Regions from separate parts of the Microbispora sp. H10836 genome, predicted to be linked through region 2. Evidence: riboswitches for the same ligand, from Rfam matches in the RefSeq annotation. Region 2 holds a riboswitch; the other holds the start of a gene.
What was found. A riboswitch is a leader RNA that binds a small molecule or an ion and turns the genes downstream of it on or off. The one in region 2 is predicted to bind thiamine pyrophosphate.
Positions count from the first base shown of each region.

Region 1: it holds a riboswitch for thiamine pyrophosphate, as region 2 does, so the genes downstream of both, thiO (glycine oxidase ThiO) here and HHX30_RS22745 (cytosine permease) in region 2, are expected to answer to the same signal.

Region 1 covers NZ_JABBWU010000001.1:364,183-378,794, reverse strand. Annotated here, with positions in the region: gene pucL (factor-independent urate hydroxylase) at 1-269, shown strand, start outside; gene HHX30_RS01735 (xanthine dehydrogenase family protein subunit M) at 273-1,130, shown strand; gene HHX30_RS01730 ((2Fe-2S)-binding protein) at 1,130-1,630, shown strand; gene HHX30_RS01725 (8-oxoguanine deaminase) at 1,715-3,082, shown strand; gene HHX30_RS01720 (glycerate kinase) at 3,113-4,267, shown strand; gene allB (allantoinase AllB) at 4,278-5,591, shown strand; gene alc (allantoicase) at 5,588-6,553, shown strand; gene pknB (Stk1 family PASTA domain-containing Ser/Thr kinase) at 6,675-8,684, opposite strand; gene HHX30_RS01700 (thiazole synthase) at 8,890-9,654, opposite strand; gene thiS (sulfur carrier protein ThiS) at 9,657-9,857, opposite strand; gene thiO (glycine oxidase ThiO) at 9,854-10,966, opposite strand; TPP riboswitch at 10,957-11,067, opposite strand; gene HHX30_RS01685 (FAD-dependent oxidoreductase) at 11,296-12,474, shown strand; gene HHX30_RS01680 (Rv2175c family DNA-binding protein) at 12,518-12,892, shown strand; gene thiE (thiamine phosphate synthase) at 12,921-13,574, shown strand; gene HHX30_RS01670 (polyprenyl synthetase family protein) at 13,663-14,612, opposite strand, start outside.
Region 2 covers NZ_JABBWU010000012.1:173,900-188,511, reverse strand. Annotated here, with positions in the region: gene HHX30_RS22805 (ATP-binding protein) at 1-932, opposite strand, end outside; gene HHX30_RS41880 (response regulator transcription factor) at 929-1,642, opposite strand; partial or broken gene HHX30_RS41875 (nitroreductase family protein) at 1,904-2,101, opposite strand; gene HHX30_RS22795 (hypothetical protein) at 2,463-2,630, shown strand; gene HHX30_RS22790 (DUF6412 domain-containing protein) at 2,632-2,913, shown strand; gene HHX30_RS22785 (membrane protein insertase YidC) at 2,987-3,649, shown strand; gene HHX30_RS22780 (GNAT family N-acetyltransferase) at 3,677-4,171, shown strand; gene HHX30_RS22775 (ATP-binding protein) at 4,199-4,651, opposite strand; gene HHX30_RS22770 (PAS domain S-box protein) at 4,802-6,685, opposite strand; gene HHX30_RS22765 (methylated-DNA--[protein]-cysteine S-methyltransferase) at 6,877-7,437, shown strand; gene HHX30_RS22760 (FtsX-like permease family protein) at 7,645-8,787, shown strand; gene HHX30_RS22755 (ABC transporter ATP-binding protein) at 8,784-9,509, shown strand; gene HHX30_RS22750 (TetR/AcrR family transcriptional regulator) at 9,533-10,129, shown strand; gene HHX30_RS22745 (cytosine permease) at 10,216-11,556, opposite strand; TPP riboswitch at 11,547-11,661, opposite strand; gene HHX30_RS22740 (rhodanese-like domain-containing protein) at 11,701-12,024, opposite strand; gene HHX30_RS22735 (Fpg/Nei family DNA glycosylase) at 12,100-12,978, opposite strand; gene HHX30_RS22730 (TenA family protein) at 13,001-13,606, opposite strand; gene HHX30_RS22725 (GPP34 family phosphoprotein) at 13,650-14,300, shown strand; gene HHX30_RS43350 (LCP family protein) at 14,452-14,612, opposite strand, start outside.

The sequences.
Region 1 (14,612 bases), on a different contig from region 2:
GCGCCCTGCTCGCGGCATTCGCCGACACCTACAGCCTGTCGCTGCAGCAGACGCTGTACGCGATGGGCACCCGGGTGCTGGCCGAGTGCCCGGGGGTCTGCGAGGTGCGGCTGTCGCTGCCGAACAAGCACCATTTCCTGGTGGACCTCGCGCCCTTCGGCCTGGACAACGACGGCGAGGTCTTCTTCGCCGCCGACCGGCCGTACGGGCTGATCGAGGGCGCGGTGCTGCGCGAGGACGCGCCCGGCGCCGGCCCGGCCTGGGAGTAGCCGATGGACTTCCTGCGACCGCGGACCTGGGCGGAGGCCCTGGAGCTGAAGGCCGAGCGGCCCGAGGCCACGCCCATCCAGGGCGGCACCGACGTCATGGTGGAGATCAACCTCGACAAGGGCCGCCCGGCCGCCCTGCTCGACCTCACACCGATCCCCGAGCTCCGGGAGTGGTCGCGGGAGGGCGTCGAGATCCGCGTGGGCGCGGGCGTGACCTACTCCCGGCTGATCGCCGAGCTCGGGGCCGATCTGCCCGGTCTGGCCCAGGCGTCCCGTACGGTCGGGTCGCCGCAGATCCGCAACCGGGGCACGGTCGCGGGCAACCTCGGGGCGGCCTCGCCCGCGGGCGACAGCCACCCGCCGCTGCTGGCCTGCGGCGCGGTCGTGGAGGCCGAGTCGGTGCGCGGCGCCCGGCTGATCCCGATCCGGCAGTTCTACACCGGCGTGAAGCGCAACGCGCTCGCGCCCGACGAGCTGATCCGCGCCGTGCGCGTCCCGGCCGCCACCGGCCCGCAGTACTTCTCCAAGGTCGGCACCAGGAACGCCATGGTGATCGCGGTGTGCTCGTTCGCGACCGCGTTGGAGCCGGGGGAGCGGCGGGTGGGCACCGGTATCGGCTCGGCCGCGCCGACCCCGCGCCGCGCCCCGGACGCCGAGGACTTCGCGTCCGGCGCGCTGGACTGGGACGGCCGCGGCCCGCTCGATCCCGCCGTGGCCCGCCGGTTCGGCGAACTCGTGGCGGCCGCCGCCGCGCCGATCGACGACGTGCGGGGCCGCGCCGCCTACCGCACGCACGCGCTGGCCGTCATGGCGCGCCGCGCGCTGGGCTGGGCGTGGGACGACCTCAGGGGGAGCGCGTGATGAGGGTGAACGTGACCGTGAACGGCCGCCCGATGACGGCCGACGACGTGTGGGAGGGCGAGAGCCTGCTGTACGTCCTGCGTGAGCGGCTCGGCCTGCCGGGCGCCAAGAACGCCTGCGAGCAGGGCGAATGCGGCTCCTGCACCGTCTATCTCGACCGTACGCCGGTCTGCGCCTGCCTGGTCGCCGCCGGTCAGGCGGAGGGGCGCGAGGTGGTGACGGTCGAGGGGCTGGCCGCCGGCGGCGGGCCGGACGGTGAAGCCGACGGCGGGTTGCACGAGGTGCAGCGCGCGTTCGTGGACGCGGGGGCCGTGCAGTGCGGGTTCTGCACCCCCGGTCTCGTCGTCCAGGCCCACGCGCTGCTCGCGGGCGCCGACGGGGTGCCGCCGGACGCCGACATCCGGGAGGCCCTGGCGGGCAACCTGTGCCGCTGCACCGGATACGAGAAGATCCTCGACGCCGTCCGCCTCGCCGCAGCCCGCCGTCACCCCACGCCGTGATCTTGTAGTTCGTCGCACGCAATCGCCGTGACCTGCGGCATTCCGTGATCATGGCGCCTGCACCATCAGACCTGGGAGTATCCATTGCGTGATCTCGCACCACGACGAGTGGTCATCGAGAACGCCCACGTCGTCCCGGTCGTGGGAGAGGAGATCCCGTCCGGTCACGTCGTCGTGGAGGACGGTTTGATCACGGCGGTCGGCCCCGGCCCGGCGGCGGCCGTCCCCGAGGGGGCCGAACGCGTCGACGGCACCGGCTGCCTCGCCACCCCCGGCCTGGTCAACACCCACCACCACCTCTACCAGTGGGCGTCCCAGGGGGTGACACCGGACGGGACGCTGTTCGAGTGGCTGGTGGCGAGCTACCGGCTGTGGGCCCGCATGGACGCCGAGGTGGTGGCGGGCGCCGCGACGGCGGGCCTGGCCTGGCTGGCCCTGTCGGGCTGCACGACCTCCACCGACCACCACTACGTCTTCCCGAAGGGCAGGGGAGACCTGTTCGAGGCGGAAATCGAGGCCGCGCGCCGGGTCGGGCTGCGCTTCCACCCCTGCCGGGGGTCGATGGACCGGGGCGCCTCGCGCGGCGGCCTGCCGCCGGACGAGGTCGTGGAGGACATCGACGAGATCCTCCGGGCCACCGACGACGCGATCCGGAAATATCATGATCCGTCGTTCGGGTCGATGCTGCGCGTCGCGGTCGCCCCCTGCTCGCCGTTCTCGGTCAGCGGCGAGCTCATGACCCGCTCGGCCGACCTCGCGCGCTCCCACGGCGTACGGCTGCACACGCATGTGGCCGAGACGGCCGACGAGGACGAGCACTGCAGGGAACAGTTCGGCGTGCTGCCCGTCGAGTACCTCGACGACCTCGGCTGGCTGGGCCCGGACGTGTGGCTCGCCCACTGCGTCCACCTGACCGACAAGGACGTGCGGCGCTTCGCCGAGACCGGCACGGGCACGGCCCACTGCCCGTCGTCGAACGGCCGTCTCGGTGCGGGCATCGCCCGGATCACCGATCTGCTGGCGGCGGGCGCGCCGGTCGGGCTGGGCGTCGACGGCGCGGCCTCCAGTGAGATGACCCCGCTTGCCGGGGAGATCCGCATGGCCGTCCTCACGCAGCGGGCCCGGTACGGCCCGCGCGCGCTGACCGCCCGCCAGGCTCTGGAGATGGCCACACTCGGCGGCGCCCGCTGCCTCGGCCGGGAGGCCGAGATCGGCTCGCTGGAGCCCGGCAAGCTCGCCGACGTCGCGCTGTGGCGGCTCGGCGGCTTCCACGCCGCGATCGACGATCCCGTCGTGGCGTTCGCGTACGGCGCCACGCCGCCGCTGGAACGGCTGCTGGTGGGCGGCCGGACCGTCGTGGCGGGCGGCGAGCTGCGCACGGTCTCCGGCGAGGAGGCCGCGCGGGCCGGGGCCGCCGCCCATCGCCGCCTGACCATCGGAGATCATGTCTGAGACATCCCGGACGGACCGAGGGAGCAGGGCATGACAGGGCACGTCGTCATCGCGGTGGACAAGTTTCGCGGGTCGCTCACCGCGCCCGAGGTCGCCGCGCACGTGGCCGCCGGTCTGGGTGACGTGCCCGTCGTCGAGCTCCCGGTGGCGGACGGGGGCGACGGCACCGTCGACGCGGTCGTGGCGAGCGGCTTCACCCGGGTCGCGACGGAGGTGACCGGGCCCGCCGGGAACCCGGTCACGGCGAGCTACGCCGTACGCGACGAGCCCGGCGCACGGGTCGCCGTGATCGAACTGGCCGAGGCGTCGGGCCTGCGCAGGCTACCGGCGGATCCGGCGCCGCTGACCGCCACCAGCCGCGGCACCGGTGAGCTCGTCGCCCACGCCGTACGGCACGGCGCGACCCGCGTCGTGCTCGGCCTCGGCGGCAGCGCCTGCACCGACGGCGGCGCGGGGATGGCCCAGGCCCTCGGCGTACGGCTGCTCGACGCGGCCGGGAACGACCTGCCGCCCGGCGGGGCCGCGCTGCGCGACCTGCACACCGTCGACGTCTCCGGACGCCTGCGCGGGTTCGAGGTGATCGTGGCGAGCGACGTGGACAACCCGCTGCTCGGGCCGTACGGCGCGGCGGCGGTGTACGGCCCGCAGAAGGGGGCGAGCCCGCAGGACGTGGCCGTGCTGGAGGCCGGGCTGGCCCGGCTGGCGGCCGTGGCCGCGCACACCCACGGCCTCGCGGGCGCCGCCGAGCACGACGGCGTGGTCCGTGCGATGGGCGTGGCCGGGCGGCCGGGGGCCGGGGCCGCGGGCGGGGTGGGCTTCGGCGCGCTGACGTTCCTGAACGCCGAGATCCGGCCGGGCATCGGCTATCTGCTGGACCTCGTGGAGTTCGACCGGCACGTCGAGGGTGCCCGGCTGGTCGTCACCGGTGAGGGTTCGATCGACGAGCAGACCCTGCGCGGCAAGGCCCCGGTGGGCGTCGCGGCGGCGGCGGCCAAGCACGGCGTGCCGGTCGTCGCGGTCTGCGGCCGGCGGTCGGTGGGCGACGACGAGTTGCGGGCGGCCGGCATCGAGGCGGCGTACGCGCTGACCGACGTCGAGCCCGACGTGAGCCGCTGCATGGCCGAGGCCGGGCCGCTGCTGGAGAAGCTCGCGGCGCGGGTCGCCGCCCGGCATCTCACGACATGAGGAGTGGCGCGTGGGGGAACCGTACGACCTGGTGGTGAGGTCCCGGCGGACCGTGACCCCGGAGGGGGAGCGTCCGCTCGCGGTCGCCGTACGCGGCGGTGTGATCGCCGCCCTGTGTCCCTACGACGAGCCACCGGCGGCGGAGGAGTCCGCCGACCTCGGCGAACTGCCGCTGCTGCCCGGGCTGGTCGACTCCCACGTGCACGTCAACGAGCCCGGCCGTACTCACTGGGAGGGCTTCGCGACCGCCACCAAAGCGGCGGCGGCCGGGGGCGTGACCACCATCGTGGACATGCCGCTCAACTCGCTGCCCCCGACCGTGGACGTGGCGGCGCTGAAGGTCAAGCGGAAGGCCGCCGAGGGGCGGTGCCACGTGGACGTCGCCTTCTGGGGTGGTGCGATCCCCGGCAACCTCGCCGACCTGCGGCCCCTGCACGAGGCCGGTGTGGCGGGCGTCAAGTGCTTCCTTTCGCCGTCCGGGGTGGACGAGTTCCCGGCGCTCGACCGCGAGGGGCTGCGGGCGGCGCTGGCGGAGGTGGCGGCCTTCGGCGGCCTGCTGATCGCGCACGCCGAGGACCCCGGCCTGCTGTCCGACCCCCGCGGCCCGGCGTACGGCGACTTCCTCAGGTCGCGCCCCCAGGAGGCCGAGCGCAGGGCCGTCGAGCAGGTGATCGCCCTCGCGGCGGAGACGGGCGCGCGGGCGCACATCGTGCACGTGTCGGCCGCCGCCTGCGTCGAACCGCTGCGCGCGGCGCAGGCGGCGGGGGGGCGCGTCACCGCCGAGACCTGCCCCCACTATCTGACCCTGGCGGCGGAGCAGGTCACCGGGCCCGCGTACAAGTGCTGCCCGCCGATCCGGGAGGCCGCCAACCGCGACGCGCTGTGGCGGGCGCTCGCCGACGGGGTGCTCATGGGGATCGTCTCCGACCACTCCCCGTCGACGCCCGACCTCAAGGTGCCCGACTTCGCCGAGGCCTGGGGCGGGATCTCCTCGCTCCAGGTCGGCCTGCCCGCCGTGTGGACGGCGGCTCGCGCCCGGGGCCACGGCCTGACCGACGTGGCGCGCTGGATGGCCGGGGGACCGGCCCGCCTGGCCGGCCTGCCGCACAAGGGGGCGATCCGGGTGGGCGACGACGCGGACCTGGTCGCCTTCGACCCCGACGCGGAGTTCACCGTCGACGTGGCGGCGCTCCACCACCGCAACCCGGTGTCCCCCTACCACGGCGCGCGGCTCGCGGGCGTCGTACGCACCACCTGGCTGCGCGGCGTGCCCGTCGACTTCGCCGCCCCGCGCGGACGACTGCTGATCCGAGGAGCGCGATGACCGGCTTCACCCGCCTGCCCGACCTCGCCCTGCGCACGTACGGCGGGTCGGTCGTGGCCGCAAACGACGAGTCGTTCGCCGAACGGGAGGCCCTGATCAGGCCGGGGCCGGCCGAGTTCCGGCCGCACACCTTCGGCGCCAAGGGCCAGGTCTACGACGGCTGGGAGACCCGGCGGCGGCGTGCGCCCGGCCACGACTGGGCGATCGTCCGGCTCGGCCTGCCGGGCGTCATCCGGGGCGTGGTGGTGGACACCGCGTGGTTCCGCGGCAACTACCCGCCGTACGCGTCGGTCGAGGCGTGCGCGGCCGAGGGCCACCCCTCGCCGGACGAGCTGGACGGCTGGGTGGAGATCGTGCCGAAGAGCCCGCTGAAGGGTGACGCGGTCCACGAGTTCGCCGTGACCGACCCCCGCCGTTTCACGCACGTGCGGCTGAACATCCTCCCCGACGGCGGCGTCGCGCGGCTGCGGGTCCACGGGCGGGTCGTTCCCGACCACGCTTTCCTGGAGGGCCTCACCGTCGACCTCGCCGCGCTGGAGAACGGCGGCCTGGTCACGGCCTGCTCCGACGAGTTCTACTCCGCGCCGAACAACGTCCTCGCACCCGGCCTGGCCCGCGACCAGTCCGAGGGCTGGGAGACCGCGCGCCGCCGCGACGGCGGCAACGACTGGCTCGTGGTCGCCCTGGCCGGGCCGGGCCGGGTGGCCGTCGCCGAGATCGACACGGCCAACCTGATCTTCAACGCCCCCGGCTGGGCGTCGCTGAAGGGCGCGGACGCGGACCGGGCGCCGCTGGAGGACGAGGACGCCTGGTTCCCGCTGCTCCCCAGGACGCGCCTGCAGCCCGACACCCGCCACCGCTTCCGACTCGACGACGACCGCAGGGTCACCCACGCCCGGCTCGACATCTACCCCGACGGCGGCCTCGCCCGCCTCCGCCTCCTCGGCACCCTCACCCCCTGAGCCATCTCGGCGACGACCTCCACATCCTCAGGGGAGCCGATCCCGACGCCGCCTGACGCCGGTCGGGGCGCGACGACGGCCACGAGTGGTGGCCGTACGCGACCGGATGACCGGCGGGGCGTCAGTGCCAGATCGTGATGGTGGTGCCCGGCGGCTGCTGACCGAGCGGCTTCTCACCGACCACGCGGTCGGTGCCCACCACCTTACGGACGTTGACCTTGAAACCGGCCGCCTTCAGCTCGTTCACCGCGTCGTGGACGGACTTGAACATCACGTTGGGCACGTTGACGACGGTGGGCGGGGTCTGGCCGGGGTCGGCGGGGTCGGTCTCCCACGGCCAGCGGAAGCCCTGGTCCGGGCCGCGCGAGGCCGTCAGGTGGACGGTCGCCCCGGCCACCACCTCGGCGCCGCCGGACGGGTCCTGGGCGATCACCGTGCCCGGCGGGGCGTCGTCGGTGGTCTCGTCGATCTGGACGTTGAAGCCCTTGTCGCGCAGGATCTTCTCCGCCTGGTCGCGCATCATCTGCGTGACGTCCGGCATCAGAAGTCCCGCGCTGACGACGAAGTTGACCACGCCGCGCTTCTTGACGCGCTTGCCCACCGGCGGGTTGGTACGGATGACCTGGTCGCGGGGGATGGTGTCGCTCGCGCTCTTGCTGACCCGGCCGGGGGTCAGCCCGACCTCGGCGACCTTCGCCCGGGCGTCCGCCAGGCTCAGGCCCTCGACCTTCGGCACGGGGATCGTCTCCGGGCCGGCCGACGGGATCAGGGTGAGGACGGCGCCCTTGACCACCTCGGCGCCCGCGCCGGGCTCGGTGTCGAGGACGATGTCCTTCGGCACCTTGTCGTCGAACCTCGCCTTGCCGATCCGTACCTCGAAGCCGGCCTTCTGCGCCTCCTGCCTGGCGACCGTGATGTTCTGGTTCACCAGATCGGGCACGGTCGTGTAGCGCCCCTGGGAGAACCACCAACCGGTGAAGGCGATGCCCGCCACCATGACGAGGGCCAGCGCGGCGAGGAACCACACGGGCCTGACTCTGGCCCGTCGCCGCCGGCCCGCTCCACCGGCGCCGGTCAGCAGTTCCGAGCGCGGCTGGATCATCGTGTGGCCGACCGACGGCTCGGCCTCCGGGCGCGCGTGCTGCGACGTGCCGAACGGCGAGGCCCCGCCGGGCGGCGGGAGGGTCCGGTGCGCACCCGTCCGTACGCCGCTGTGGGCGCCGGTGTGGGCGCCGGTGTCGTGGGCTCCGTGAGGGGCGGCGTGCGCGCCGGTGTGCCCGGTCCGCGGCAGCGTGCGGTGGATCTCGACGGCCGCGACGAGCATGGCGGTCGCGTCCGCCGGGCGCGCGGCGGGGTCCTTGTCGGTGGCCGCCGCGACGAGCGCGTCGATCGGCGGCGGCACGTCGGGCGCGATCGAGGACGGCGCGGGGACGGTCTCGTGCACGTGCCGGTAGGCGATCGACATCGGCGTCTCGCCCGCGTACGGCTGCCGCCCGGTCAGCAGCTCGAACAGCATGATCCCGGCGGCGTACACGTCGCTGCGGGCGTCGGCGGTGCCGGCCGTGACCTGCTCGGGCGACATGTAGCCGATCGTGCCGATCATCATGCCGGTCTTGGTCTGGTTGGTCGCCTCGATCGCGCGGGCCAGGCCGAAGTCCACGACCTTCACCCGGCCGTCGTCGGCGAGCAGCACGTTCTCCGGCTTGACGTCCCGGTGGATGAGCCCCGCCTGGTGGGCCGCGCCGAGGGCGGCGAGCACCGGGATGACCATCTCCAGCGCCTCGCGCGCCGGGAGACGGCCGCGCCCGCGCAGCACGTCGCGCAGCGTCCGCCCGGGCACGTACTCCATCGACAGGTAGACGTGCGCCCCGTCCGTGCCCTGGTCGAAGACCTGCACGATGTTCGGGTGCGAGAGGCTCGCCACCGACTTGGCCTCGCCGATGAACCGCCGCACGAACTGCGGGTCCTCGGCCAGCGAGCGGTGCATCACCTTGACGGCCACCGTGCGGTCGAGCCGGACGTCCAGAGCAAGGTATACGGAGGCCATGCCACCCCGGGCGATCCGGGACTCGACGCGGTAGCGCCCGTCGAGCAACTGCCCCACGAGCGGGTCGGTCAGCGTCGTGTCCACTCGCCAGAGTTTACGGGTGATTTGCCGCCGGGCGTGTTCCCGAATCCCAAACCGAGACCTATTCGGCAGCCCTCCGCGCCGCCCGAAAAGCCGTGTCTAATCCGAAAACTGGGCTTACCAGACGCGGATTCCCGCGCCTCTCCGCCCGCCGGCGCGAACACGCCGGACGGGCGGGGGACGCCTTTGTGTGGTGGATGCGGCGGGCTCAGGACGGGCGGACGGGGGAGGACGCCTCGGCGTAGCGGCGGCGGGGGATGCGCCCCGCGAGCCTGGCCAGCCGCCCGGCCGTGACCGCCTGCCGCATGGCCGCCGCCATCAGGTCCGGCCGGTGCGCCCGCGTCACGGCGCTGGCCAGCAGCACGGCGTCGCAGCCCAGCTCCATCGCCAGCGCGGCGTCGCTGGCCGTGCCGATGCCGGCGTCGAGGATCACCGGGACCGTGGCGGCCTCGACGATCAGCTCGATGCTGTGCGGGTTGCGGATGCCCAGTCCGGAGCCGATGGGGGCGCCGAGCGGCATCACCGCCGCGCACCCGGCGTCCTGGAGCCTGCGGGCCAGCGCCGGGTCGTCGCCGATGTACGGCAGCACGACGAAGCCGTCGGCTACCAGCCGCTCGGCGGCGTCGAAGGTCTCGATCGGGTCGGGCAGCAGGGTGCGCTCGTCGGCGATGACCTCCAGCTTGACCCAGTCGGTCTCCAGGGCCTCACGCGCCAGGCGGGCGGTCAGCACGGCCTCCCCGGCCGTGAAGCACCCCGCGGTGTTCGGCAGCACCTTGACGCCGCGGGCGCGCAGCACGTCCAGCACCGAACCGCGCGACGCCGGGTCGAGCCTGCGCATCGCGACGGTCGTCAGCTCGGTGCCGGACGCCTCCAGCGCCTGGTCGAGCACCTCCAGCGACGGCGCGCCGCCGGTGCCCATGATGAGCCGCGAGGTGAACTTCTCCCCGCCCAGCACGAAGACGTCGTCGGTCATGCTCATCCTCCCTGCACCGCCGTCAGCACCTCTACGCCGTCGCCGTCGGCCACCTGAGTGGAGTCCCAGGCGCTCCGGCTCACCACCTCGCCGTTCAGGGCCACCGCGACCCCGGACATGAGGGACGTGAGGGTCCGTACGGCGTCGCCGACCGTGGCGCCCTCGGGCAGCTCGGCCGTGCCTCCGTTGATCGTGACTTTCACTTGCTGAATCTCCCTGGATGGCAGGCCCCGGTGACCGGGGGTGGCTCGTCGCCGGTGAGGAGCGCCGCGACGGCGTCGGCGGTGATCGGGGTCAGCAGCACGCCGTTGCGGCCGTGCCCGGTCGCCGCGAACACGCCGGGCGGGCCGGCGGGGCCGATGAGCGGCAGATTGTCGGGCGTGCCCGGGCGGAAGCCGACCGTGGTCTCGGTCAGTTCGAGCTCGGTGATGCCGGGCACCAGCTCGCGGGCGTCGCGCAGCAGCTCGTACACGCCGCCGGCGGTGACCCGCGCGTCGTACCCCAGCTCCTGCGCCGTGGCGCCCAGCGTGATCTCTCCGTCGCCCCGGGGCACCAGGTAGGCGGGGGAGCCGTGCACCAGCCCCCGTACGCACCGCGTGAGGAACCCCCGGGGCCCGCGCAGCCGGAGGATCTCGCCCTTGACCGGGCGTACCGGCAGGCCGGGCAGCAGGGACGCCGACCACGATCCTGCCGCCACGACGACCTGGCCCGCCGCGACGGCCTCGCCGGACGCCAGCCGTACGGACGGACCGCCCGTCCCTGAGGCGTCGATCCCGGAGACGCGGTCGGCGACCAGCGTGCCGCCCGCCTTCTCGAACGCGGTGCGCAGGGCCCGCACGACCCTGCGCGGGTTGACCCAGGCGTCGTCGCGGGCCAGCAGCCCGCCGCGTACGGAGGGGGCGAGCATCGGCTCGAAGGAACGGCACTCGCGCCCGGTGAGCCGCTCGACCCGCAGGCCGAGCGTCCGCTCGAAGGCCGCCAGGTCGTCCAGATAGGCCATGTCGTCCGCGCCGCGGGCGACCTCCAGCGTGCCCTCGGTCCGGTAGTCCAGCTCGACGCCGCTCTCGTCCTCGAGTTCGGCGCGGAAGTGCGGCCAGGCCGCCAGCGACGCGAGGCCGAGCCGCAGCAGCGGCTCCTCCGTGTAGGTCACCTCGCTGACCGGCGCGAGCATCCCGGCCGAGGCGTGGGTGGCGCCGCCTCCGGGCGCGGGGTCCGCCACCGCCACCGACAGGCCCCGGCGAACCGTGCGCCAGGCCGCGGCCAGGCCGGCCACGCCGCCGCCGGCGATCACGACGTCGTATGTGGGGGGCACACCGCGCTCCCTTCGCCGGCATTACCCGGATCAGGTCGGGGCGGTCGAGAGCCTCCCGCTCTCCTCTCAGCCCGGTCCGCCGGGCTCCCGCGCGTCTTACGCCCACCAGCGTAGTACGCCGCCCGTCATGGCCGATCGCCGGCGGCCGTCCGCCGCCACCTGGCAGCGGACGCCGCGTGCCGCGCGCGACGAAGATCCGCACGCGCGTCGTCCGGTGGAGTAAGGGCCTCCTTCACAACGTGGGCCCCCGGGGAAGTGCGCGCTACTTGCCCAACTCGTTATGAGGGGCCCGTTGGCCAGGGCCCCCGCTGACAATCTATGGTCAAGCTGTGGATCACGTCGTGGTGGTGGGTGCCGGCCTGGCCGGCGTGCGAAGCATCGAGGCGTTGAGGGCCCGTGGATTCACCGGCCGCATCACGCTCATCGGCGAGGAACACCATCGCCCCTATGACCGGCCGCCGCTGTCGAAGGCGGTGCTGCTCGGAGAGACCGACTCCACGGTGGTCGACTCCGACCTCGACGCCCTCGACGCACGGCTGTGCCTCGGCACGGCGGCCAAGGGCCTGCGCGACGGCGTGCTGGAGACGACCGAGGGCGAGCTGGAGTACGACGGCCTGGTCATCGCCACCGGCGCCGCCCCGATCCGCCTGCGCGGCGAGGGCCGCCAGCACGTGCTGCGCACCATAGAGGACGCGCTGGCGCTGCGCGAGCGGCTGGTCCCCGGCGCCCGCGTGGCCGTGGTCGGAGCCGGCTGGATCGGCGCGGAGGTCGCCACCGCCGCGGCCAGGGCCGGGTGTGCGGTGACCGTCGTGGAGGCGGGGGAGAGCCCGCTCGCCGTGGCGCTCGGCCCCGCCGTCGGCAGCCACACCATCGGCTGGTACGCGCGGGCGGGCGTCGAACTACGCCTCGGCGCGATGGTCGGCACCGTGGACGCCGACGGCCTCACGCTCATGTCCGGCGCCAGGGTGCCGGCGGACGTGGTCGTCACCGGCGTCGGGGTGCGCCCCGCGGTCGACTGGCTGAAGGGCTCGGCCGTCCGGCTCGACGACGGGGTGGTGGTCGACGAGCACCTGCGCACGTCGCTGCCCAACGTCGTCGCGGTGGGGGACTGTGCCAACTGGTGGTCGCGCAGGTTCCGCACCCGCCTGCGGGTCGAGCACTGGGACACCGCGCTCCAGGCTCCCGACACGGCCGTCGCCACCCTCCTGGGCGAGGAGGCGGTCTACGACCCCGTGCCGTACTTCTGGTCGGAGCAGTTCGGCCACATGGTGCAGTTCGCCGGGCACCGGGAGGCCGGTGACCGGGTGCTGCTGCGCGGCGACCCGCGTACGGACGCGAAGTGGGCGGTGTGCTGGCTGACGGCCGAGGACAGGCTCGCCGCGGTGCTCACCGTGGACCGGCCGCGCGACGTGGTGCAGGGTCGCAGGCTCGTCGAGGGCGGCCAGCGGCTCGACGCTCGGCGGGTGGCCGACCCCGCCGTCCCGCTCCGCGACTGCATTATGACGTAATCGAGGTGTTTCCTGGCGGCCCGCCTGTGGTAATGGTGGTTCCGTGACGCTTACTGTTGCGCAGATCGACCGGGAGACCGACCAGCTCGTAGGGGAGTGGCTCCCCCTCTCGGAGGCCGCCAAGAGGCTGGGGCTCAGCATGGGCCGCGCCAAGCAACTCCTCAAGGACAAGAAACTCGCCGGCGCCCGCAGGGGCGGGGGCGAGCCGCAGATCCCCGCGGTGTTCATCGCCGGCGGCGACGTGCTCAAGGGCCTGCCCGGCACGCTGACGCTCCTGGCCGACGCGGGGTACGACGAGGTGGAGTCGATCCGGTGGCTGTTCACCCCGGACGACTCGCTGCCGGGGTCCCCAATCGACGCGATCGTGAAGGGCCGGCACACCGAGGTCAAGCGCAGGGCCCAGGCCCTGGGTTTCTGACCGTACGGCCCCATGGCATTGTGGTCGGGTGATTGACACCCGGCGACAGCGGCTCGCGCAGGCCAGGCTCTACCTCTGCACCGACGGCAGGAGGGACCGCGGCGACCTGGAGGAATTCCTCGACGCGGTCCTGTCCGGCGGAGTGGACATCGTCCAGCTCAGGGAGAAGGGCCTGGAGGCGCGCGAGGAGCTGGACCTGCTCGAGGTCTTCCGCGCGGCGTGCGACAGGCACGGCGCGCTGCTGGCCGTCAACGACCGGGCGGACGTCGCCTTCGCCGCCCGGCCCGACATCCTGCACCTCGGGCAGGACGACCTCCCGGTCCCGGTGGCCCGGGAGATCCTCGGCTCCGGCGTGCTCATCGGCAGGTCCACGCACTCGGCGGCGGAGGCGTCGGCCGCCGCCGTGGAGCCGGGGGTGGACTACTTCTGCTGCGGGCCGATCTGGCCCACGCCCACCAAACCCGGCCGCCCGGCGCCCGGCCCCGCGCTGCTGGAACACGCGGCGCGCCTGGGCACCGACCGGCCGTGGTTCGGCATCGGCGGCATCGACCTGGGCAACCTCGACGAGGTGATGGCGCACGGCGTGCGCCGGGCGGTGGTCGTCCGGGCCGTCACCGAGGCCGACGACCCGGGCGCCGCCGCCGCCGCGCTCAAGGCCCGGCTGTCCGCCGTCCCGCTCTGAGCCGCCTCTGAGCCCCCCGTGCGCCGCGTCCCGTCACGCGGGACGCGACGGTGTCCGGGGGGGCCGCCACCGGTCCTGCCCCGCGCCGTCAGGTGCGGCGGGACGTGGCGGCGACGGCGAGGCCGGCCAGTGCCGCGCGGGCCTCCTCCTCGATCGGCGCGTGGTCGAGGGCGTGCAGCGCGTCGTCGAGATAACGCTTGATCATGTCCTCGCACGCGGCCAGCGCGCCGGTCTCCTCGATCACCGCGCGCAGCCGCCCGACGCCCTCGGCGTCCAGCCCGGGGTCGCCGAGAAGGGACCGTACGACCGCCGCCTGGGCGGGGGTGGCCGAGGCGAGCGCGCGCGCGATCAGGACGGTCCGCTTGCCCTCGCGAAGGTCGTCCCCGGCGGGCTTGCCGGTCTCCGCAGGGTCGCCGAACACGCCGAGGATGTCGTCGCGGAGCTGGAAGGCGATGCCCACCTGCTGGCCGTACTGCACGCAGAGCCGGTCGATCCACGCGTGCCGGGCCCGGGCGGCGAGGACGAGCCCGAGCCGGAGCGGCTGCTCGACCGAGTACTTGCCGCTCTTGTAGAGGGCCACCCGCAGCGCGCTGTCGTAGGTGCTCTCGCCCTGAGCCTGTTCGAGCAGATCGAGATACTGCCCGCACATCAGCTCGGTGAGCATGTGGTCGTGCATCGGCTGCGCGGCGGCGAGCGCCTCTGGTGCCAGGCCGCAGGTGCGCCACATCTCCCCGGACCACACCAGCAGCAGGTTCCCCAGCAGCACGGCCGAACCCTCGCCGAACTGCCGCGCGGAGCCGTGCCAGCCCGCCTCGGTGTGCATCCGCTCGAATCGGCGGTGCGCGGACGGCATGCCCCGGCGCACGTCGCTCGCGTCCATGACGTCGTCGTGGACGAGCGCGCTCGCCTGCAGCAGCTCCAGCGAGGCGGCGGCGGCGTGCAGCCCCGGGTCGTCGCCGCCGCCGGCGGCCCGCCACCCCCAGTGGCAGAAGGCGGGGCGCAGCCGTTTGCCGCCGGCCAGGAAGTCCTCCGCGGCGG
Region 2 (14,612 bases):
TCCTCCGGGATGCCGCCGCAGCCGTCGAGCACGGACAGGCGGGCGGTCGTCCCTTCGGTCACCGCCCGCACGACGACCGTCCCCCCGGCGGGCGTGTGGCGGATGGCGTTCACCACCAGGTTGCGTACGGCCCGGCCGAGCTGCCCGGCGTCGGCGTACACCGGGACGTGCGGGTCCGCCTCCCCGGTCAGGTGCACGCCCCCGGCGCGGGCCAGCGGCTCGACGGCGGCGAGGGTGTCCGCGACGAGGTCGCCGAGCCCCGTGCGGGTGAGCGTGGGCCGCAGCGCGCCCGCGTGGATCCGCGACAGCTCGAACAGGTCCTCCACCATCCCGGCGAGCCGGTCGACCTCCACCCTGATCTGGACGTGATAGCGCTTGACGGTCTCGGGGTCGTCGGCCACCCCGTCCTCCAGCGCCTCCACCATCGCCCGCATGCCTGCCAGGGGGGTGCGCAGGTCGTGGCTGACCCACGCGACCAGTTCGCGCCGCGCGCTCTCCAGCGCCCGCTCGCGCTCGCGGCCCAGCCGCAGCCGCTCGTACGCCTGCTCAAGCGTGGTGCTGATGGTCTGCAGCTCGGCCGGGAGCGGCGTGGGCGGCGGGACGAACCGGCCGGAGGGCGGCACGCTCTCCAGCGCGCCGACGAGGCTCCTGCTGGCGCGCACCACCGTCCGGGCGTTCACCAGGGCGACGCCGAGCCCCACCAGGCCGCCGATGCCGACGACGGTGAGCACGATGTTCTTCGGCCGCCCGTCGATGATCATGGCGAGCGTGATGGCGACCACCCCGGCCAGCGTCGCGGAGACCGTCACCGCCGCGACGACCGCGAGCATCACGCCGATCGACCGGCGGCGCAGCACCCGCAGCAGCGCCAGGCCGAGGGCCGCGATGACGAGACCGAGCCCGGCGGCGACCGCGACGATCTGGACGATCACGACAGCGGTTCGTAGCGGTAGCCGACGCCCCAGACCGTCACGATCCGGTGGGGGTCGGTGGGATCGTCCTCGATCTTCTCCCGCAGCCTGCGCACGTGGACCGTCACGGTGGAGGAGTCGCCGAACGACCAGCCCCAGACCTGGTCGAGCAGGGCCGTACGGCTGAACGCCTGGCGGGGGTTGCGCAGCAGGTAGACGAGCAGGTCGAACTCGCGCGCGGTCAGGGTGATCTCCTTGCCGCCCAGGCGCACCTCGTGGGCGCCGACGTCGACCACCAGGTCGCCGTCGCGCAGCACGCCGGTGCCGGTGGGCACCAGCGCGCCCCGGGCCCGCCGCAGCACGGACTGCACGCGCAGGGCCAGCTCGCGCGGGCTGAACGGCTTCGTCACGTAGTCGTCCGCGCCGGTCTCCAGGCCGACAACCCGGTCCATCTCCTCACCGAGGGCGGTCAGCATGATCACCGGGACGGGCCGGCGCTCCCGCAGCTTCCGGCAGACCTGCAGGCCGTCGAGCTTGGGCAGCATCAGGTCGAGCACCATCAGGTCGGGCGGGTCGGCCAGAGCCCGGCGCAGCGCCTCGGCGCCGTCGCCCACGCACTCGACCTCGTGCCCGTCGCGTTCCAGATAGCGGGCCACCACCTCGGCGACGGTGGGGTCGTCTTCCACCACCAGGACGCGGGCGGGATTCTGGGAAGTTCTCGAGGAGGGCACGTCCCCACGGTAAGTCCGGCGGGCGGCCCGGCGAAGCGCCGTCACCGCCCCGTAAGAACCGCCGCTCGCGGCGGCCGTCGCGCTTCCGGAAGACAGGCCCATCGCATGGGCCTGCACGGTCATATGGGCCACCGCCTGGCCGAGGTCGTAGTCGGCGAACTCGGAGTAGAGCAGGCCGCTGTCGTCGGCCTCGCGATGGGCCAGGTTGACGACCAGCGCGCTGGCATCGGGCGCCCACCGGCGCGAACTGCCGGCGAGGTGTTCCACGAGTTGCCCGTGCCCGTCCTCTCCCCGGCGGCGCAGATGGAACGACCAGGGCTGCGCGTTACCGGCGGACGGAGCCCACCGGGCCGCCTCCAGCAGGGTTTCGACGTCCGAGCCGGACAGCCGATGGTGCGGATCGAAGCGCAGCGGACTGAAACGCCCCTGGAGGGCCGGTGCGAGTCGCGGAAGGTTCATACCTCAACCAGTGGGACCGGGTCGTGTGCGCCGCGCGGCCGCGTCAGGAACGCCACGAGTCGGGTGATTTCGCGGTGATCAAGCGGAGCCTACGGAGCCTACGGCGCATGCGGTGAAGGTAGCCGATGGGACCACAGGGACCGGCAGGGGAGCCCTGACTTTCTGTCGATGAACTGCCGCCGAACGCGATGATTCACGTGAAACCTCATGAATCACGGGTATGCGAACCGATTCTGGATCAAGGCAGTGTCTGACCGACGCTGCCCGTCGCGAGCGCGGATTCAGTGGATCACCGCAGGGCCGAGGATGGTCGAACACGATCAAGCTCGCGGTTGTCGGTCCCACCGCGTACCTTGTGGCTATGGCCCGTACCGTACTGACCGTACTGGGGATCCTCCTGGCCCTCTGGCTGGTGTTCGGATTCGTGATCCCCGCCCTGTTCGCGACGCTGAAGTTCCTGCTGATCATCGGCATCGTCGCCCTCGTCGCCGTGGTCGTCGTCACCGTGGTCGGGAAGCTGTCCCGCTGACGTGAACGCGCTCCAGGCCGCCATCGGATCGCTCCTCTGGCTGCTGGCCGAGTTGGCCGCCGGGTCCCCGGGCCCCGGCGCGCTGACCGCGGTCGGCCTGGCCGGCGTGGCCGTCCTGGTGTTCGCCTGGATGCTCTGCCGGCTGGCCGGCGTCCCCGTTCTGCGTCAGGGGCCGGGCAGGCCGTCGTACAACGGTGAGACGGCGATGGTCAGGCTGCGTGATCCCGGCACGCCTGGCCGTCCCCGTCCCCGCGCACCATCAGGAAGCCCCGCGCTCGTCTGACCGGCGATCCGGTGACGAGCGCTTTCGTCATGCCCTCATTCACCGGCAACAGGTCACAGACGAAAGGCTTCCCATGTTCGACTTCGTGCTCGACCCCGCCTACCGGCTCATCGACGCGCTCAGCCACCTCACCGGCGCCGGACTCGCGATCGTCCTGGTCACCCTCGCCGTACGGCTGTCGCTGCTGCCGCTGAGCGTCCGCGTCGCGCGGGCGCAGCGGATCCGCATGCGGCTCGCACCACAGGTGGAAGGGCTGCGCACGCGGTGGAAGAACGACCCGCAGCGGCTCCTGCGCGAGGTCAACGCGTTGTACGCCAAGGAGGGCGTGGGCCAGTTCACCGGCTTTCTCCCGGCGTTCGCGCAGTTGCCGTTCTTCACGGTGACCTACCGGCTGTTCACGGCGGCCGTCATCGCGGGGCACCCGAACCTGCTGCTGGCGCAGAGCGTGCTCGGCGTGCCGCTGGGGGAGCACCTCTCCGCCGTGCTCGCCGGGGCGGGCCTGGTCAGCCCTGCCGCCGGAGTGTTCGCCGCGCTGCTCGCGCTGCTCGTGGCCGTGGCCGTGATCGCCGCCCGCCGGGTCGAGCCCACTGCGCCGATGCGGCGCCTGGCGGTCCTGATGCCGTTCTGGACCGTGCTCGCCGCGGCCTTCCTCCCGCTCGCGGCGGGCGTCTACCTGCTCGTGAGCAGCGCCTGGACGACGGCCGAGCGGGCCGTGCTCCACCCGCGCACGGCCTGACCCCGGATCGGTGGAATGCTGGCGGGCGTGATCCGTGACCACTCGATCGTGACCTGGGCGGCCGGGGACGACGGCCGGGAGGACCTGCGGGCGCTCCTGGCCGCCTACCACCTGCGGACCGAGGCCGAGAAGGGCGTCCCGGCGGCCGACGCGACGCGCCTGCCCGGGCGCTACCGGGCGGAGGTCGAGGACCCGGGCGCGGCGTTCGCGGACGACGTCGTGCTGGTCGCGCGCAGTGGCGACGCCGCGATCGGCTGCGTGGTGCTCGCCGCGCCCGCCGGCGGGCGGGCGGAGATCAAACGCCTGTGGGTGGACCCGGACGAGCGTGGCAGGGGCGTGGCCGCCGCGCTCGTCCGCGCCGCGCTCGCCCGGGCGCACGCGACCGGCCTGCGGTCGGTACGGCTGTCGGTGTGGCGGTGGCGCACGACGGCGATCGCCCTCTACGAGCGGCTCGGGTTCACCGTCACCGCGTCGTGGGACTCCCGCGACGACCTGATCTGCATGGAGCACAGCCGGCCCTGATGCCCGGCCACGCGGCGTGAGCGCGTGTCAGCCGACCTCGCGCAGCACCGGAATTTCGGACAGCTCGGCATGCCCATTCTGGTCGGGCCATGAGGCGGGCACCACGGCCCAGACGGTGGTCGCCTCCTCCTCGTGCCGGACTCCCCAGCGTTCTGCGAGGTACTCCACGATGCCGAGCCCACGGCCGCCGAGGGACGACAGCGTCGGGCGGCCCGCGCGGGGCTCCGTACACGCGCCGCCGTCGCTCACGGCCACCTCGACCTGGCTGTCCGAGCAGACCCAGGCCACCTTGAGCCGGCCGCACGGAAGAGGATGGGCATGGCGCAGCGCGTTGCTCAGCAGTTCACTCATGATCAAAACGACGTCGTCGACCGCGGAGGCGAGCAGCCCCGCGGTCGAAAGCTCGGCGCTGAGGCGCTGACGTGCGACGGCGACGCTCGACGGTGCGTACGGCAGCATCACGACGCTCGACGCACTCACCTCCCCCTGACCCCCGTATCTGCTGCACGAGCAACTACGACCGAAATGCCCCGCTCACTCGGCCGGGAAACCGTGCCCCGCATCACAGCTTGTGCACATTGGACAATAGATCAGTCCTTAAGTGGTGACGCCACGCTCCGATCTGTCCTGTCAGGATGAAGATTCCGCCGAGTTCAGCACCAGTCGCATCCGCGTCCCCCCACCGGATCGGGGCAGCGCGGCGACGTCCCCGCCCTGGGCCCGGGCGAGGTTGCGCACGATGTAGAGCCCCAGCCCGACCCCACCGAACCTGCGCCGGTTGCCGCTGTCGGCCTGGACGAACCGCTCGAAGATCCGCTCCCGGTCGCCCGGCGCGATTCCCACTCCCTCGTCGTCCACCACCAGCACGACCCGGTCGTCCTCCGGCCACGCCTCGACCCGGATCAGGCCGCCGTCGGGGGAGTACTTGAACGCGTTCTCCAGCAGCTGGGCCAGGAGGATGTCGGTGGCCAGCGCGTCGCCGTACACGAGGGGGAGATCGGGCGGGATGTCCACCTCCAGCCGGTGCCGGTCCGACAGGACCGGCAGCCCGAGCGTCGCCGCGTGGACCCGGGCGGCCAGGTCGAAGGGCTCGACCCTGACCTTCAGCTCCTCCGCGCCCGCCCGCGCGCCGAGCAGGAGATGGTCCATGAGCTGCCCGAGCGAGCGGGCGCGCTCGGCGATCGTGTGGACCGCCGACCGCCGCTCCACGTCCGCCAGGTGGTCCCAGCGGGAGTCGAGCGTGCTGGCGAAGCCGTGCACGATCGTGATCGGCGTACGCAGTTCGTGGCTGGTGGTGGCGAGGAACAGGTCCTTGGCCTCCTCCAGCTCCTTGGCCCGGGTCACGTCGCGGAAGTCGACGACGGTCTCCCCCGTCTCCCGGATCTCCGCGCACAGCACGTCGAGCCACCGGCCGGACGGGAGCTGGAAGGTGAGCTTCTCGCCCGGCGCCGGCAGCGGGAAGGGCGGCGGCCCGCCGATCACGCGCTCCGCCGGGTGGCCGGTCAGCTCGGCCGCGGCCGGATTCCACCGCACGACCGCCCCCGCGCCGTCCAGCACCGCGATGCCGTCGGCGCTGGCGTCGAAGACCGCCCGTTCGTGGGCGCGCTGCCGCACCGCGTCCTGGTAGGCCGTCGCGTTGGCGACCGCGATGCCGGCGTGCCCGGCGAGCAGTTCGAGCAGTTCGAGCTCCAGATGACTCGCCTTGCGCCGGGCGAACAACGCGTAGAGCGCTCCATAGGGACGTCCGCCGACGGCGGCGATGCCGACGGCGATCGTGTGCAGGCCGGGCACGCGCGCCCAGATCAGGTCCGGGAAGCCCTCCGGGCCGGTCTCCAGCAGCACGGTCTTGCCGGTGCGCAGCAGCTTGGCGACCAGGCTCGTGTGCAGGTCGGCGGTGGCCCCGCGCAGCGTCTCGGGCAACCGGTGGACGCCGACCAGGCGCAGCCGCTCCCCCTCGATGGACACGAAACCGCCGGCGTCGGCGCCGGTCAGCTCGGTCAGGCTCGCGGCGATCCGGTCGAGCACGACGGGCAGGTCGAGTTCGGCGTTGATGTCGCCCACCACGTCGGTCAGCCGCCGCACCAGGCGGGCGCGGCGCACCATCCTGCCGTGCGCCGCGTCGTCGTCCTCGGCGGCGTGGTAGACGTTCACGTACCCCAGCAGGACGCCGGCCGGGGAACTCAGCGCGCTCGTGTCCACCCGCAGGTCGAGCAGCCGCCCGTCGCGGTGGAGACGTTTGGTGGTCAGCGACACCCGGCCGCCCGCGCGTACGCGTTCGAGCACGGCGTTGTGCTCGGCCATCAGCTCGTCGGGCACGATCGGCGCCCGCCTGCCGAGCAGCTCGGCCGCGGGCCAGCCGAACATCCGCTCGGCCGCCGCGTTCCAGCTCAGCACGGCCAGGTCGCGGTCGAGCGCGACGATCGCGTCGGGGGAGCCGGCCAGGACCGCACGCGCGAGGCCCTCCTCGACGTCGCCCCCGTGGAGACCCGCGCCTGAGCCGCCACCCGGCTGCATGTCGAATTCGCCCGCGAGCACGTCCGCGGCGTCAGCGGCCGCGGGGGCGATGTCCGCCGCCCGGCCGTCCACGCTGCTGTCACCCACGCCCCCATCGTGCCTTCTTTCACCTTTTGATCTTGGCCTTTTCCGTCACCTCGCAACCGCTCCGATACGCTGCCTGCACGCGGAGAAGAGAAAGCGGGGCGCCCATGTCCACCGAGGACCTCGAAGCCCTGCTGCGCGTGACCTCGCCGGGCTACGTCGGCGAGACCCCGCCCGAGGTCGCCTTCGGCACCACCGACGCGCCGGTCGGCCGCCTGGTCCTCGCGGTGACCGCACGCGGCGTGCTGGCCTGCACCTACGAGGGCGAGCACGAGGTCTTCGCCCGGATCTCCCGCGCCGTCGGCTCGTTCATCGGGCCCGACCCGCGCCGTCTCGATCCGCTGCGCAGGGAGCTCGACGCCTACTTCACGGGCAGGCTGCGCACCTTCTCCCTCTCCGTGGACCTGCGCCTGGTCACCGGCTTCAGCCGTACGGTGATCCAGCTCATGCCGGCCGTGCCGTACGGCAGCGTCACCACCTACAAGGACATCGCCGAGCGGATCGGACGGCCGCAGGCCCCCCGCGCGGTGGCCAACGCCCTCGCCGGCAACCCGGTCTGCCTGCTCCTGCCGTGCCACCGGGCCGTGGAGGGCCCCGGCGCACTCGGCGGCTACGCGGGCGGCCAGGCGGCCAAGGAGCACCTGCTCCGCCTGGAGGGCGCTCTCTAGTCACTCCGGCGCGTCGGCGGGCGCGCGGGCGTGAGGTCTCAGCGGCAGACCCGGAGCACTCTCCACGGACTACGGCCTCTCAGCGCTCCACGGACCACGGACCACGGCGCGGGCTTCTTCCCGACGCAGTGTTGGTATGTTTACCAACGGAGCGTCGGTAAATGGGGGCGCTCGTCGTCCCTGAAATCCCTGCTTCGAAGGAGTGCCATGTTCCTGGCCTGGCGCGAGCTGGTCTTCGCCCGCGCACGCTTCGGCCTGATGGGCGGAGTCGTCGCCCTCATCGCGATCCTCGTCGTGCTGCTGTCCGGCCTCTCCTCCGGGCTCGTCAACGACGGCGTCTCCGGGCTCCAGCGGCTGCCCGTCACCGCGTTCGCCTTCGCCGAGGGCACCAAGACCGACTCCGCCTTCTCCCGCAGCACCGTCAACGTGAACCAGGCCGAGGCGTGGAAGGGCCGCGACGACGTCGGCGACGCCGCGCCGTTCGGCAACATGCTGGTCAACGCCAAGGCCACGACCGCCGCCGGCACCCAGGTGCCGATCGACCTGGCCCTGTTCGGCGTCGACCCCGGCTCCTTCCTCGCCCCCGCCGTCTCCGACGGCGCCGGACTCGGCGACCCCGACGGGATCGTGGTCAGCAAGACCGTCCTGGACGAGGGCGTGGGCATCGGCGACACCGTCGTCATCGACCGCCTGGGCACCCGGCTCAAGGTCGTCGGCACCACGGGCGACCAGCGCACCTTCGGGCACGTCGACGTCGCGTACCTGCCGTTGCGCACCTGGCAGCAGGTGCACGCGGGCGCCGGGCCGGGGGACGAGGTGCGTGACGGGGCGTACGAGGAGGCCACGGCCATCGCCCTGCGCGCCCGGGACGGAGACCGGATCGACCTGTCCGGCGGCGACGCCGCGGCGGGCACCACGAGCATGACGCTCAAGGAGTCCTTCAGCGCCTCCCCCGGCTACTCCGCCGAGACCTCCACGCTCACGCTGATCCAGGTCTTCCTGTACGCCATCTCCGCGCTCGTCGTCGGGACGTTCTTCACCGTGTGGACGATCCAGCGCAAGCACGAGCTCGCCGTCATACGGGCCATGGGCGCCTCGACCGGCTACCTCATGCGGGACACGATGATCCAGGCGACCGTCATCCTGACCGTGTCCACCGCCGTGGGCTTCCTGCTGGGGGTGGGGGGCGGCACGCTGCTCACCACGACCCCCATGCCGTTCGCGCTGGAGGCGGCCCCGCTCGTCCTCGCCGCCCTGCTCCTCGTCGGCCTCGGCCTCGCCGGTGCCGTGGCGGCCGTGGGCCGCATCGTCCGCGTCGACCCGCTCGCAGCCCTGGGAGGGCAGAGATGACCACCAGTTCCACGTCCCCGCGCCCGGACTCGCTCCGGCCCGGCGCCCGGGAACGCGGCGGCCTGTTGGTGGAGGGCGTCACCCTGACCCTCGGCGACGGCGACGCCACGGTCACCGCGCTCGACGACGTGCACCTCGACGTCGCGTCCGGCGAGTTCGTCGCCATCGTCGGGCCGTCCGGCTCCGGCAAGTCGAGCCTGCTCGCCGTCGCCGGCGCGCTCACCACGCCGGACACCGGCCGGGTCCTGCTCGACGGCGTCGACATCTCCCGGGCGAGCGCCCGCGAGAAGGCGCGCCACCGCCGCGACCGGATCGGGTTCGTCTTCCAGTCCGGCAACCTCATCCCGGCCCTCACCGCGCTCGACCAGCTCCGCTTCGCGCTCGACGTGGCGGGCAGACGCGCGGGTGACGGTCACGACCCGCGAGAGCTGCTCGACCGGGTGGGCATGGGGCACCGCGCCGGGCACCGCCCGCACCAGTTGTCCGGCGGCGAGCGGCAGCGCGTGGGCATCGCCCGGGCACTCGTCACCCGCCCGGCCGTGCTGCTGGTGGACGAGCCGACCGCCGCGCTCGACCGCGCCCGCAGCGACGACATCGTCACGCTGCTCGCGCACGAGACGCACGAGTCGGGCGTCGCGACGATCATGGTCACCCACGATCACGAGGTGCTCGGTCACTGCGATCGCGTCCTGTCGATGGTGGATGGGAAACTGTCGGAGTAGACGACCATGGCGGAGGAGAGCAGGTGCCACGCATTCAGGCGGCTACCGTCGCCGAGCATCGGGCCGCCCAGCACCGGGCGCTGCTCGACGCCGCCAGGGAGATCCTCGCGGAGACCGGCCGGCCGCCGACGCTGACCCGGGTCGCGGAGCGCGCCGGGCTGGCCCGGCCCAGTCTCTACCAGTACTTCCGGTCCTCGGAGGACCTGCTCAACGCGCTGGTGGAGGACGTCTTCCCCCGCTGGTCGGCGGGGGTCGCCGCGGCGATGGACGCCGCCGCGACCCCCGCCGACCGCGTACTCGCCTACGTGCTGACGAACTTCGAGCTCATCAACGAGGGTGAGCACGCGCTGGCCACCGTCCTCGCGGAGGTCGCGCCGGGCGACACGGTCGCGGAGCAGAGCCGGGCCATGCATCAGCAGCTCCTGGAGCCGCTCGTGGAGGCGCTGCGCCGCCTCGGCGTCGCCGCGGTGCCCGAGACCGCGGAGATGATCAATGCCATCGTGTTCGCCGGGTCCCGGTTGATCGAGTCCGGCACCGACCTGGAGACCGCCTGGGAGTCCGCACGGGCCCTGCTGGAGCCGTTCGTGCGCACCGCGGGCAAGACTGCCCAGCCGTCCTGAACCGCCGGATCACGCCCCCGGAGCGCTGTCGCAGGCGCCGGGGACGCGGGCCGAACCCGCGGATCGGCAGGTGAGGCTCGACGAACTCAACGGCGAGAGCGCAGGCGGCGGGCCGGGACGGACAGCGCCACGGTCGCCAGCGCGGCCACGAGGAACGCGGCGAGCGCGGCGTTCATCCAGGGCTGGTGGACGAACCCGAGGGCGAGGCGGACGTCGGTCCAGAACCCGTCCCACCAGCCGACCGTCGGGGTGGACGTGACGATCCAGTACGCCACGAACCCGAGGATCCACGGCACGACCATGAGCCACCGGGAGGGGGCGTCCCCGGCGGTGTTCCACCGGGCGGCCCCGCCGAGCAGGAAGTAGTCGACCACGAGGACGGCGAACATCGGCACGAAGACCGCCCCGATCACGGTCAGGAACGCGCCGTAGGAGTTCACGTCGGCGAACAGCGCGATCAGGGTCGTGAGCACGCCGATCACGATCGAGATCGCCCGGCGGTCCCAGCGCGGCGCGAGGTTCTGGATCGACACGGTCGTCGAGTAGACGTTCGCGAACGACTGGTCGGCCTCGCGCAGCACCAGGATGCCGAAGAACAGGATCCCGAGCGGGGCGGCCACGAAGGGGTCCCACACCTTGTCCGGGTCGTTGCCCACCAGGGCGAGCGCGGCGATGCCGAGCGCCAGGCAGGCCACCTGGGCGATCGTGTAACCCGCCACCACGCCGGTGAACGCCGCGCCGCTCGACCGCGAGTGCCGGGCGTAGTCGGCCGCCATCGGCACCCACGACACCGACAGCGCGATCACGTAGTCGACGGCGGGGGCGAAGGCGTCCCAGGAGCCGCCCCCCACGGACGGCCCCTGAGTGAACAGGGCGACCGACAGCCAGACCATCGCGACCACCACGCCCGCCGTGACGTAGCGGCGCAGCAGCCGCAGCGCGCCGAGCGGGCGGATCGTCAGCGCGATCGTCAGCGCACCGGCCGCGACCGCCCACACCGCGTACGGCACCGCCGTGCCGAACAGGGCCTGCGCGCCGTTGGCGATGACCCACAGCTCGAAGGCGCCCCAGCCGAGCATCTGCACGATGTTCAGCACGGTCGGGATGTACGAGAGCCGGGCCCCGAACAGGCCGCGCAGCAGCACCATCGCGGGCCGGCCGGTACGCGCGCCGGGGATCGCGGCCAGGCCGACCATGGCCGTGCCCAGCAGGCTGCCGACGACGGCGGCGAGCACCGCCGCGGTGAAGGTCAGCGGCTTGCCGCCCAGGGGGTCGAGGAGGAACAGCGCCCCCGAGAAGCCGAGGAGGCTGACGCCGAGATTGGCCCAGAACGCTCCCTGGTCGAGCAGCCCCAGAGTCCTGGGGGCCTCCTCGTCCAGGGTGAGGGGAACCTCCGCGTGCGCGTCGTCGACGACGGCAGAAGTCATCACACGCTCCCTACGCCGGCATTATCCGGACAGGTTCATGCGGTCGGCGGCACGTTCGATCCGCCCTCTCAGCCCGGTCACGCCCGAGCTCCCGCGGGGTATTGATGATGTCTTTGGGATTATGACACTTCTTTGACCGTTTTCCTATGCGACGTAGGGCGTCCCACCGGCTTCGCTGACCATCGGGCGCCCGGCGGCGGCCCACAGCTGCATGCCGCCGTCCACGTTGACGGCGTCCCTGCCGATGTGGTTGAGCCACATCGCGGCGTGCGCCGACCGTCCGCCGACGCGGCAGACCACGTACACCGGGCGGTCGTGCGGCACCTCGTCCACCCGCGCCTGCAGCTCGCCGAGCGGGATGTGGACGGCGCCGGGCGCGTGGCCGGCCACCCACTCCTCGTTCTCACGGACGTCGAGCAGGTACGCGTCGTCGGGCAGGGCGTCGGGGGTGATTTCCGGCAATGTCATGCGCCCATTGTGGCCGCACCCCGCCGATGCCCGGGCCCATGCCGGAAGCTGTGACCCACGGTGATCCGCTGGGCGCTACTTCAGGAGGCGGGACAGCCGGCGGTCGGCCAGCGGCTTGCCGCCGGTCTGGCAGGTCGGGCAGTACTGCAGCGACGAGTCGGCGAACGACACCTCCCTGATCGTGTCGCCGCACACCTCGCACGCCTCGCCCGTACGGCCGTGCACGCGCAGGCCCGACTTCTTCTCCGACTTGAGGTCCTTGGCGGCCAGCCCCCTGGCCCGGCCGACCGCGTCCCGCAGCGTGCTCACGATCGCGTCGTGCAGGTCGGCGACCTGGCCGTCCGTCAGCGTCCCGGCGATCTTGAAGGGGGACATCTTCGCGACGTGCAGCACCTCGTCGGAGTAGGCGTTGCCGATGCCGGCGATCACCTTCTGGTCCCGCAGCAGGCCCTTGATCTGCGCCCGGCTGCCGCCCACGATCGTCTTCAGCACGCCCGGCGTGAAGTCCTCCGCCAGCGGGTCGGGCCCGAGCCCGGCCACGCCGGGGACGTCCCCGGGATCGCGCACCACGTACACCGCCAGGCGCTTCTGCGTGCCGGCCTCGGTGAGCTCGAAGCCGGGGGCGCGGCCGTCCTCGCCGGGCGACAGCCGTACGCGGACCGCGAGCGGGCCCTTGCCCGGCCGCACCGGCCGCGCGCCCGTGAGGTCGTCGCGCCAGCGCAGCCAGCCGCCACGCGCCAGGTGGGTGACGAAGTGCAGGCCGTCGCAGTCGACGTCGAGGAACTTGCCGTGCCGCGTCACGCCGGTGACGAGCAGCCCGGCGAGCGCGGCGACGGGCGGGTCGACGGTCTTCAGGGCCTGGAAGGCGGTCACGTCGACGCCGACGACGGCATGGCCGACGGCGTGCTCGCGGAGGAACTCGGCGAGCGCCTCGACCTCGGGCAGCTCCGGCATGCCCTCACACTAACCCGCTCCGTCAGGGGACGTCCCAGAACGCGAGCTCGTGCTCCATACCCCGGACGAACAGCTCCCGGGCGCGTGCCGGGTCGGGAGCCGCCTCGTCGATCATGACGGCGATGCGCGCGGAGAGGGCGGCGAATCCGGGATCGGCGTAGGTGTCCACCCACGCCTTGTACCGGGGCTCGGCGGGCGGGTCGGCGGCCAGAATCCGGCCGAGTGTGGAGTAGCCCCACATGCAGGGGTAGAGCGCGGCCAGGCCTTCCGCGTAGTCGGCGGCCGACTCCAGCAGGAACGAGGTGTACGCCGCGCAGGCCGGGCCCTTCACCGCGCCGTCGAGGTCGGCGCCGAACTCGGCCGACAGCGACCGGTGCAGGTCCAGCTCGTCGTGCCAGGTGGCGTACGCGAGATCGACCAGGTCGCCGAGGTGGGCGTCCGGAGCCTGCCAGGCCAGCCGGCTGAACACCCGGACGTAGTCGAGCAGGTACAGGTAGTCCTGCTCCAGCCACGACCGGAACACCGGCTCGGGCAGGTCGCCCGCCGCGATGCCGCGTACGGTCGGGTGCGCGAGCTGGGCGTCCAGCATCGGCCGCCCGATGGCGTGCAGCTCGTCAGATATTCCCATAAAGGCACATTCTGGCCTGGATCGGCGCGTTACGCTCGATCACGTGACACTGACGATCGCCGAGGAAGTGCTGCTGCTGGCCTACCGGGAGGACACCGGCAAGCCGATGATCGGGTCGCTGGAGCTCGACTGCGCCTTGGCGGGTGCTCTGCTCGCGGAGCTCGCCATACGCGGACGTGTCGGCTTCGACGGCAAGAAGCTGCGGGTCGAGGACGGCGCCCCGCTGGGTGACGAGGAACTGGACGCGACGCTGTCCCGGATCATCGGCGAGGCCAGGCGGCGCGACGCCAGCTGGTGGGTGGGCAAGCTACGCATGGGCAGGCTGCGCAAGCGGCTGCTCACCCGCCTGGCCGCCCGGGGCGTGCTGAGCGAGCAGGAGGGCAAGATCCTGGGGATCTTCCCCACCACGCGCTATCCCGAGCTCGACCCGCGCCACGAGCAGGGCGTGCGGGAACGCGTCCAGAACGTCCTGACCGGGGCCGAGCCCGACGAGCGGACGGCGGTGCTGTTCGCGGTCATGCACGCGGCCAAGCTCGACCGCAAGGCGTTTCCCGATGCGCCGAAGGACCGGATCAAGGAGATCGCCCAGGGCCAGTGGACGGGCGAGGCGGTCCGCAAGACGATCGCGTCCGTGCACGCCGCCGTCGTCGCGGCCACGACCGCCGCGGCGGTCGCCGCCTCCGCCGGAGGCTGACCCGGGCGGAATCAGGGGCCGACCCTGCCGGAACCGGGGGCCGACCCTGCCGGAACCGAGGGCTGACCCGGGCGGAACCGGGGGCTGACGCTCGTGCCGCGCACGCCGCGCGCTCATGTCAGCGGCCGGGCGCGTCGCACGGCCGCCGCGGCTACTTGGTGATCACGTCCTTGGGGACCTGCTTGTCGGCGGCGAGCGCCTCGAACAGGCGCAGCGCCTTCTGCGTGTCCCACTTGACCACCGCCTGGCCGCCGATCGTCGGCAGCGAGCCGACCGGCACGGCGGTGGCGACGGGTCCCTCACGCATGGCCA